Regions from separate parts of the Microbispora cellulosiformans genome, predicted to be linked through region 2. Evidence: riboswitches for the same ligand, from Rfam matches in the RefSeq annotation. Region 2 holds a riboswitch; the other holds the start of a gene.

Region 1 (4,409 bases), on a different contig from region 2:
CGATGCACTCGTGCGCGACCAGGCCGTCCCGGCCGGTGTAGAGGACCGGGTAGTGCGGCGCGAGGCGCCGGGCCAGGTAGTTGGCCGACAGGATCGCCTGCTCGGTGGCCTGGCGGAGGCCGTCGCCGCCCATCATCCGGACGTACGCCCAGGAGATCGGCAGGATGCCCGCCGAGCCGTACGGCGCGGCCGACACGTGCGCGGGCAGGTACTCCGCGAGGTGGGCCTTGACCGCGACCGGGCCGACGCCGGGCCCGCCGCCGCCGTGCGGGATGCAGAAGGTCTTGTGCAGGTTCAGGTGGGAGACGTCCGCCCCGAACTCGCCCAGCCGGGCCAGGCCGACCAGCGCGTTGAGGTTGGCCCCGTCCACGTAGACCTGTCCGCCGGCCTCGTGGACCCGCTCGCAGATCTCGACGATCGTCTCCTCGTACACGCCGTGGGTGGACGGGTAGGTCACCATGATCGCGGCGAGCGCGTCGCGGTGCTTGCCGATCTTCGCGGCGAGGTCGGCGAGATCGACGTTGCCGCTCTCGTCGCAGGCCACCACGACGACCCGCATGCCCGCCATGACAGCGCTGGCGGCGTTGGTGCCGTGGGCGGACGACGGGATGAGGCAGACGTCGCGGCCGTCCTCGCCCCGGGAGCGGTGGTAGGACCTGATCGCCAGCAGCCCGGCGAACTCGCCCTGCGAGCCGGCGTTCGGCTGGATCGACACCCGGTCGTAGCCCGTGACCTCGGCCAGCCAGCCCTCCAGGGTCCCGATCAGCTCGGCGTACCCCTCGGCCTGCTCCGCCGGCGCGAACGGGTGGATCGCGGCGAACTCCGGCCAGGTGACCGGCTCCATCTCGGTGGTCGCGTTGAGCTTCATCGTGCAGGAACCCAGCGGGATCATCGAGCGGTCGAGCGCGACGTCCCTGTCCTGCAGCCGCCGCAGGTAGCGCAGCATGGCCGTCTCGGAGCGGTGGGAGTGGAAGACCGGGTGGGTGAGGAAGCCGGAGGTCCGCTGCAGGCCCGCGGGGATCGCGTCGGAGGTCGCCCGGTCGAGGTCCTCGACCACGGTCCCCGGCACGCCGAACGCCTCCCAGACGGCCCGCAGGTGGGCGACGACGGTCTTCTCGTCACAGGCCACGCCGACGTGGTCGGCGTCCGCCAGGCGGAGGTTGACGCCCCGCTCGGCGGCGGCGGCCACGACCCGCTCCGCCCGGCCCGGCACGCGGGCGAGCACGGTGTCGAAGAACTCGTCGTGGACGATCTCCACGCCTCCCTCGCGCAGCCCGGCGGCGAGGACGGCCGCGTGCCGGTGCGCCCGCTGGGCGATCCTCCGGAGGCCGTCGGGGCCGTGGTAGACGGCGTACATCGAGGCCATGACGGCGAGCAGGACCTGCGCGGTGCAGATGTTGCTGGTGGCCCTCTCCCGCCGGATGTGCTGCTCGCGGGTCTGCAGGGCCAGCCGGTAGGCCGTACGGCCGTCGGCGTCCACCGAGACGCCGACCAGGCGGCCCGGCATCTGCCGCTGCAGGCCCTCGCGGACCGCCATGTAGGCCGCGTGGGGGCCGCCGTAGCCCAACGGGACGCCGAAGCGCTGGGAGGAGCCGACGGCGATGTCGGCGCCCTGCTCGCCCGGGGGCTCCAGCAGGGTCAGCGCCAGCAGGTCGGCCGACGCGACGAGCAGCGCGCCGGCGGCGTGCGCCCGCTCGGCCAGCGCCCGGAAGGACGCCACACGGCCGCTCGCGCCCGGATACTGGACGAGGACCCCGAAGCACTCGGGCAGGTCGCCCGCGAGGTCCGACTCCACCAGCGTGATGCCGAGCGGCTCCGCGCGGGTCTCCAGCACGGCCTTGGTCTGCGGCAGCGCGTCCGCGTCGACCACGAAGACGTCCGCCTTGACCTTGCTCGCGCGCCGCGCCAGCGTCATCGCCTCGGCCGCGGCGGTCGCCTCGTCCAGCAGGGACGCGCCCGCGACGTCGAGGCCGGTGAGGTCTGACACGACCGTCTGGAAGTTCAGCAGGGCCTCCAGCCGCCCCTGCGAGATCTCCGGCTGGTACGGCGTGTACGCCGTGTACCAGCCCGGGTTCTCCAGCACGTTGCGGAGAACGACCCCCGGAGTGATCGTGTCGTGGTACCCAAGGCCGATCATCGGGGTCAGCACCCGGTTGCGGGCGGCGATCGCGCGCAGTTCGGCCAGCGCCTCGGCCTCCCCCGCCGCCTCGGGCAGGTTCAGCGGGGTCCGCGTGCGGATCGCCTCGGGCACGGCCACGGCGAGCAGGTCGGCCGTCGACTCGTAGCCGACGACCTCCAGCATGCGGGAGCGGTCGTCGTCGGAAGGACCGATGTGACGGGTCGCGAAAGGCGGGGCGGAAAGATCCTCAAGCGTCGAGCGGTCGGTCATGACAGGGGCCTCCTGGGCGGGTCGAGACCTGCGGCGACCGCCTCGCGCCCGTGGGCGCGACCGGCCGTGATGCGGTCTCCCCCTCTGTCATCGGACCTGAGAGCTTCACCGGGCCGCCGGGCCCGGCTTTCCCCTTCGGTGAGGCGCCGCCTGGCCGGCGGGCCTGCTTTTCAGAGTCGCCTCGTCCGTGCGGTACGGATGCCTGAGAGTTTCCGGGGAGGTTTGCTCCTTCGGCGCCCCTGCAACTTCAGGGGTCTCTCCCGCACGAGGTCGTCGGCCGTGTCCACTCTACCCGGTTACTTCCGTTGTACCCGTTTCTCAGCCGGTCTTGCGGGCCTTCCTGCGGCGGGCCAGCTCGTCGGCGGGATGGTCCCCCTCCGCATCCGGGGAGGATTCCGCGCGCTCACCCGGCAGCTCGGCCAGGGAGCCCTCCACCTCCCGCCAGACCCGCCCGAGCGCGATGCCGAACACGCCCTGGCCGCCCTGCAGCAGGTCGATCACCTCGTCGGCGCTGGTGCACTCGTAGACGCTCACGCCGTCGCTCATCAGGGTGATCTGGGCCAGGTCGTTGACGCCGCGGTCGCGCAGGTGCCGTACGGCGGTGCGGATCTGCTGGAGGGAGACCCCCGTGTCGAGGAGACGTTTGACGACCTTCAGGACGAGGATGTCGCGGAAGCTGTAGAGTCGCTGCGAACCGGACCCCTGAGCTGCTCTTATGGTCGGGAGCACCAGTTCGGTCCGGGCCCAGTAGTCGAGCTGCCGGTAGGTGATCCCGGCCGCCGCGCACGCCGTCGGCCCGCGGTAACCGATGTTCTCGGGCAGCGCCGTCGGCTGCTCGTCGAACAGCAGACCCTGTTCGCCGGCGCGCTCGCGTGCCGCCCGCCGAACCGGGTCGTGCTGGCCGGCCGACCTACCCTCGCCGCTGCTGACCGCCACTGCGGACCTCCGGCTTTCTCTCATCCCACGGTCTGATCTGGGGGTTCGCGAATTACAACCGTGGTTTCCCTTGCACCGTAGGACCGGGGCCATCGTCAGTCAACGACCCCGTCCGGCGCGTCGTGAAGCGTAATTTCCCGAAATCGTGCGGCACGTCAGCCCGCTCGCCCGAAGTCTTCCGGTGTGATTTTGTCCAGGAACTCGCGGAACTTCTCCACTTCGTCTTCCTGGTCGTCGGGCATGCTCACACCCGCCTCCTGGATGACGTCCTCACTCGCGTAGATCGTCGCCCCCGTGCGCAACGCCAGCGCGATCGAGTCCGAAGGGCGTGCGCTCACCTCGACCCCGTTCGAGAACACCAGGTCGGCGAAGAAGATCCCGTCGCGGAGCGCGACGATGTTGACGGTGCGCAACCGCACCCCCAACGCCTCAAGCACATCGCGGAACAAGTCGTGGGTCAGCGGCCTCGGCGGGGGCTCCTCCGCCTGGGCCAGCGCGATGGCGGTCGCCTCGGTCATGCCAATCCAGATCGGCAGGTACCGATCACCGCTCGCCTCCTTCAGGAGAACGATCGGCTGGTTTGTGGGCATCTCAACGCGAACCCCCACGACCTCCATCTGCAACACGGGCGGCTCCGTCTCAAGCGTCGCGGCATATCACCAGGCATTCAACGTAACACCCGCCAGGGAGCGGATGTGCCGGTCACCGCCCCATCAGCCCACCTCTACTGGCCCAGAACGCCACGAACGCTGCTACGCAGCAACGCATTGTGCAGTTCCTGGAGAAGACCGGACATCTCGCGGGCGGTCTCGTCGGCCTCCGCGATCGCTCCCGTCGCCTTCCGGCGCAGCACGGGCGCCACCGCCTGCTCGATCAGGCCGGCCTCCCGCTCCACCAGAGCCCGCACCGCCCGGAGATGCCGCGCGCGCAGGCCGAACCGCGCCAGCGCCCCCACGCTGCGCGCGATCTCCAGCGCCTCGCCGTCGTAGCGGCGGGCGACCGGCACGACCAGGCCGAAGCTCTCCATCTCGGCCAGGGTCTCCTCGTCGATGCCCGCGGCCTCGATGAGCTCGTCCCTGCTGAG
Region 2 (4,409 bases):
GCCGATCTCCGCCGCGTTCTCCACCTGCTCGGGGGTGCCGCCGAGGGCCTCGGTGAGGCCCGCCGCGGCCATCGAGCAGGCGGAGCCGACCTCGCCCTGACAGCCGACCTCCGCGCCGGAGATGGAGGCGTTCTCCTTGAACAGCACGCCGATCGCGCCCGCGGTGAGCAGGAAGCGGACGACGCCGTCCTCGCCGGCGCCCGGCAGGAACCGCAGGTAGTAGGAGAGGACGGCCGGGATGATCCCGGCGGCGCCGTTGGTGGGGGCGGTGACGACCCGGCCGCCCGCCGCGTTCTCCTCGTTCACGGCCAGCGCGAACAGCGTGATCCAGTCCATCGCCCGCAGCGGGTCGGCCCCCTCGGCCTCGCCCTGCAGCTTGCGGTGGAGCTGGTGCGCCCGGCGCCGCACCTTGAGCCCGCCGGGCAGGACGCCCTCACGGGTGGTGCCGCGCCGCACGCACTCGGCCATGACCTCCCACAGGTGCAGCAGGCGGGCCCGGATCTCCTCCGGCGTACGGCCGAAGGCCTGCTCGTTCTCCATCATCAGCCCGGAGATCGACAGGCCGGTCTCCGCGCAGTGCGCGAGCAGTTCCCGCCCGGTCGTGAAGGGGTACGGCAGCGCCGTGTCGTCGGGCTTGATCCGGTCGGCGCCGGTGGCGTTCTCGTCCACCACGAAGCCGCCGCCGACCGAGTAGTACACCTTCTCGCGCAGCACGGCGTCGTCGGCGTACGCCGTGAACCGCATGCCGTTCGGGTGGTGGGGGAGCGACACCTTGCGCTCGAAGACGAGGTGCTCGCCGACGACGAACGGGATCTCCCGGAGGCCGTACAACGTCACGGTGCCGCTCGCCCGCATCGCGGCCAGCCGTTCGTCGGCGGTGTCGACGTCGACCAGTTCGGGCTTGTCGCCGGACAGGCCGAGCAGCACCGCCTTGTCGCTGCCGTGGCCCTTGCCGGTCAGGCCGAGCGAGCCGTACAGGACGGCCTCGACCCGGGTGACCTTCTCCAGCAGCCCGTCCTCGTGCAGCCCGCGGGCGAACCTGTGCGCCGCGGCCATCGGGCCGCCCGTGTGCGAGCTGGACGGCCCGATCCCCACCTTGAACAGGTCGAAGACGCTGATCGCCATTGATCGTCGCCTTTCGCTTGTGCGGCCGGGACCGTCAGGACTCGCCGGAGGTGAGCGTGCCGTACTCGGCGGCGGACAGCAGGTCCTCCGGCTCCCCCTCCACCCGCACGCGGAACAGCCAGCCGTCGCCGTACGGGTCGGTGTTGACCAGGGAGGGGTCGTCCACGACGGCGGAGTTGGTCTCGACGATCTCGCCGGCGACCGGAGCGAAGATGTCGCTCACGGACTTGGTCGACTCGACCTCGCCGACCGCGTCACCGGCCGCCACCGTCGTGCCCGCCTCCGGCACCTGCACGTAGACCACGTCGCCGAGCTGCTCGGCGGCGTACGCCGTGATGCCCACCGTCACGGTGAGGCCGTCATCGATCCCGGCCACCCACTCGTGCTCCTTGGTGTAGCTCAGGTCCTCGGGAATGCTGCTCACTTGCTCCTCCTGTAGAAAGGCAGATCGACGACGTCGACCGGTTCATGGCTGCCCCGGATGTCGACCGTCAGGCCGCCCTCGCGGAGGGCGTCCTCACTCACGTACGCCATGGCGATCGGCTTGCCGAGGGACTGCGACGGTGCGCCGCTCGTCACCTCGCCGACGACGGCGCCCTCCCGGGTGACGGGATAGCCGTGGCGGGGCACCCGGCGGCCGCGGGCCACCAGCCCGACCAGCCGCCGCGTGGCGCCGTCCTGCGCGGCCCGCTCCAGGGCCGACCGGCCCACGAAGTCGCCCGGCTTGTCGAAGCGGACGACCCGGCCGAGGCCGGCGTCGAACGGGGTGGCCGAGGAGGTCAGCTCGTTGCCGTAGAGCGGCATGCCGGCCTCCAGGCGCAGCGTGTCGCGGGCCGACAGCCCGGCGGGGACGAGCCCGAGGTCACGGCCGGCCTCGGTGAGCGCGTCCCACAGGGGTACGGCGTGCTCGTTGAGGACGAACAGCTCGAAGCCGTCCTCGCCGGTGTAGCCGGTCCGCGCGATCAGGGCGGGCGCCCCGGCGACGACACCGGGGAGGATGGCGTAGTACTTCAGGCCGTCGACGTCCGCGTCGGTCAGCCCGCGCAGGATTTCAGCGGCGCGCGGCCCCTGCACGGCCACCAGCGCGTACTCGTCGGACCTGTCGGTCACCCGCGCGTCGTACCCCTCGGACCGGGCGATCAGTTCGCGCGCCACGACGGCGTAGTTGGAGGCGTTGGCGACGACCATGTACCGGTCCTCGTCGAGGCGGTAGACGATGAGGTCGTCGAGGATGCCGCCGTCCTCGTTCACGATCATCGTGTAACGGGCGCGGCCGGGGCCGAGGATACTGAGGTGACCCACCAGGGCGTGGTCGAGCGCCTCGCCCGCCTGCGGGCCGGTGACGAAGATCTCCCCCATGTGGGACAGGTCGAACAGCCCCGCGGCCGTGCGCACCGCGTTGTGCTCGGCCGACTCGCTGCCGTACCTCAACGGCATCTGCCATCCGGCGAAGTCGGTCAGGGTCGCGCCAAGGCGTTCGTGTACCCCGCGAAGCGGGGTGGATCGGGACATGCGGACCTCGGAAAGGACGGATGCTGCACTGAACTATCGGGCATCCTCCCCCTCTGTCATCGGCGCCTGAGAGCTTCGTCCGATCTTTGCCGGACTTTCACCTTCGGCGAGGCCTCACGGCCTTCTTTCCAGAGGTCACCTGGCCCGCGCGGTCCTTTGCCTTGAGAGGTTCGCGGGGAGGGCTTGCTCCTTCAGGGGCCCTGACCGGCTGCCAGGACGCTCTCCCGCACGGGATGATCGGTGAGCTGCCAGCCTAGTGGTTCGCCGCCGCCCCCGTAACCTGCCGGGCCGCCCGCTTTGTCACACTCACGGTGCCCGTTCTGGGCCGACGGCGCCCCGAGGGGCGCGCAGCCGTTAGACGTCACCACGCATCCGCATGCCCAACCTCCTGGCGGATCGCGCGGACCTCGGCGAGGTCGTCCGGGTCCTTGCCACGCCTCTCCGCGTCCGCGCGGGCCTGCTCCAGCCAGCGGAGGAGGTCGGCGAGCCTGGCCTAATTCGCGCTTGGGGTGATCCCCCTCGGGGGCGTGTGGCCTCGGGCAGGAAAGGCGTTCAAGGCGTCGCCGGTGAGGATCCGCTGGTGGAGGGCCTGGGTGTCGGGGGACGGCTCGGTGCCGAGGCGGTCGACCAGGGTGCGGCGCAGCCGCTGGTAGGAGGCGGAGGCGTCGTGGGTCCGGCCCGACCGGTGCAGGGCGAGCATGAGCTGCCGGTGGGGGCGTTCGCGCAGCGGGTGCCGGGTCGCCCACTGGGCCAGGCCGCCGACGATCTCGCGGTGGTGCCCGAGCGCCAGCCGTACGTCGAAGAGGTCCTCGGTCACCGCGCGCCGGTCCTCGTCGAGCCGTTCGGCCCACGTGCGGAGCCTGTCGATCTGCCGCACATCGAGGAGGGCGTCGCCCCGCCACAGGCTCAGCGCCTTCTCGAACAACCGCACCGCATTGTGGTAATCGCCATTCTCGCGAGCGATTCTGCCCTGCGCCGCCCATTGGTTGAATTCTGCAACGTCCACGGATCCGGGCCGGACGGAAAGAAGGTATCCGCCCTTCACGGTGTGGACCGGAGAAAGGCCGGGGTCGCGGGGGGAGAGCCGCCGCCGCACCTGTGCGACGTAGGTGGTAAGATTGCGCGGCGCTGAAATGGTGGGGCGGCCATTCCACAACAGTCCGGTGAGCTGGTCCCGGTGCAGCGCGATATTCGCATTGAGGACGAGCAGCGCCAGGAGCTGCCGATGTCTCGCGGCGAGGCCGGCGATGGCGTCTCCTCGGTCGTTCATGGCCGAAAACGGTCCGAGCACGGCGTATAACACGGTTCCCCTCGCGCAAGGCAGCGTGAACGCGCCGACGACGGCGGCTTTGATCGGCGTTTGACGATATCTCTCTCCGGCTTCACTCGTCAAAATTGCGCGTTTTCCGGCCGCCCGCAGATGCGTTGTTCGGCACTCGGCATTGCGTTCCGTAAAGTCATGAATGCCCAGCGAACATGCACGTGCATGTTATGAAAGCGGTTACATCGCCGTGATTGGCCATCGGCCGGTGCAAACGCCGGCATGTGGGATCCCTGTTCCCCGTCTTCGCCTTCGGGCGGTTGGACGCGCTGGCGGCCGTCCTCTGGACGGTGCGATCCGTCCACGAACCGGCGCCCGGGTGCCGGGGTCTTCCCGGCCTGGCGCGTGCCGCCGCAGGCCGGGGGCGGCTCCTGCACACCGGCGGCGGCCGGCTACCCGTACGCGTCCCTGACCTACATGGACGTCAACGGCCGCGCCGTGAACACGGGGG

Evidence for each region. Region 2 has a riboswitch for glycine ahead of gcvT (glycine cleavage system aminomethyltransferase GcvT). Riboswitches for the same ligand answer to the same signal wherever they lie in the genome.
Region 1: linked by a shared signal. The riboswitch ahead of gcvP (aminomethyl-transferring glycine dehydrogenase) and the one ahead of gcvT (glycine cleavage system aminomethyltransferase GcvT) in region 2 are both predicted to bind glycine.

What each region holds. Positions count from the first base shown of each region.
Region 1 is NZ_VYTZ01000005.1:322,673-327,081, forward strand. Features, by position in the region: gene gcvP (aminomethyl-transferring glycine dehydrogenase) at 1-2,389, opposite strand, end outside; glycine riboswitch at 2,570-2,662, opposite strand; gene F5972_RS15765 (MerR family transcriptional regulator) at 2,708-3,325, opposite strand; gene F5972_RS15770 (bifunctional nuclease family protein) at 3,481-3,951, opposite strand; gene ftsR (transcriptional regulator FtsR) at 4,050-4,409, opposite strand, start outside.
Region 2 is NZ_VYTZ01000018.1:39,302-43,710, reverse strand. Features, by position in the region: gene F5972_RS32810 (L-serine ammonia-lyase) at 1-1,125, opposite strand, end outside; gene gcvH (glycine cleavage system protein GcvH) at 1,160-1,549, opposite strand; gene gcvT (glycine cleavage system aminomethyltransferase GcvT) at 1,546-2,637, opposite strand; glycine riboswitch at 2,681-2,776, opposite strand; glycine riboswitch at 2,777-2,874, opposite strand; gene F5972_RS32795 (AfsR/SARP family transcriptional regulator) at 3,131-3,907, opposite strand; gene F5972_RS32790 (hypothetical protein) at 4,304-4,409, shown strand, end outside.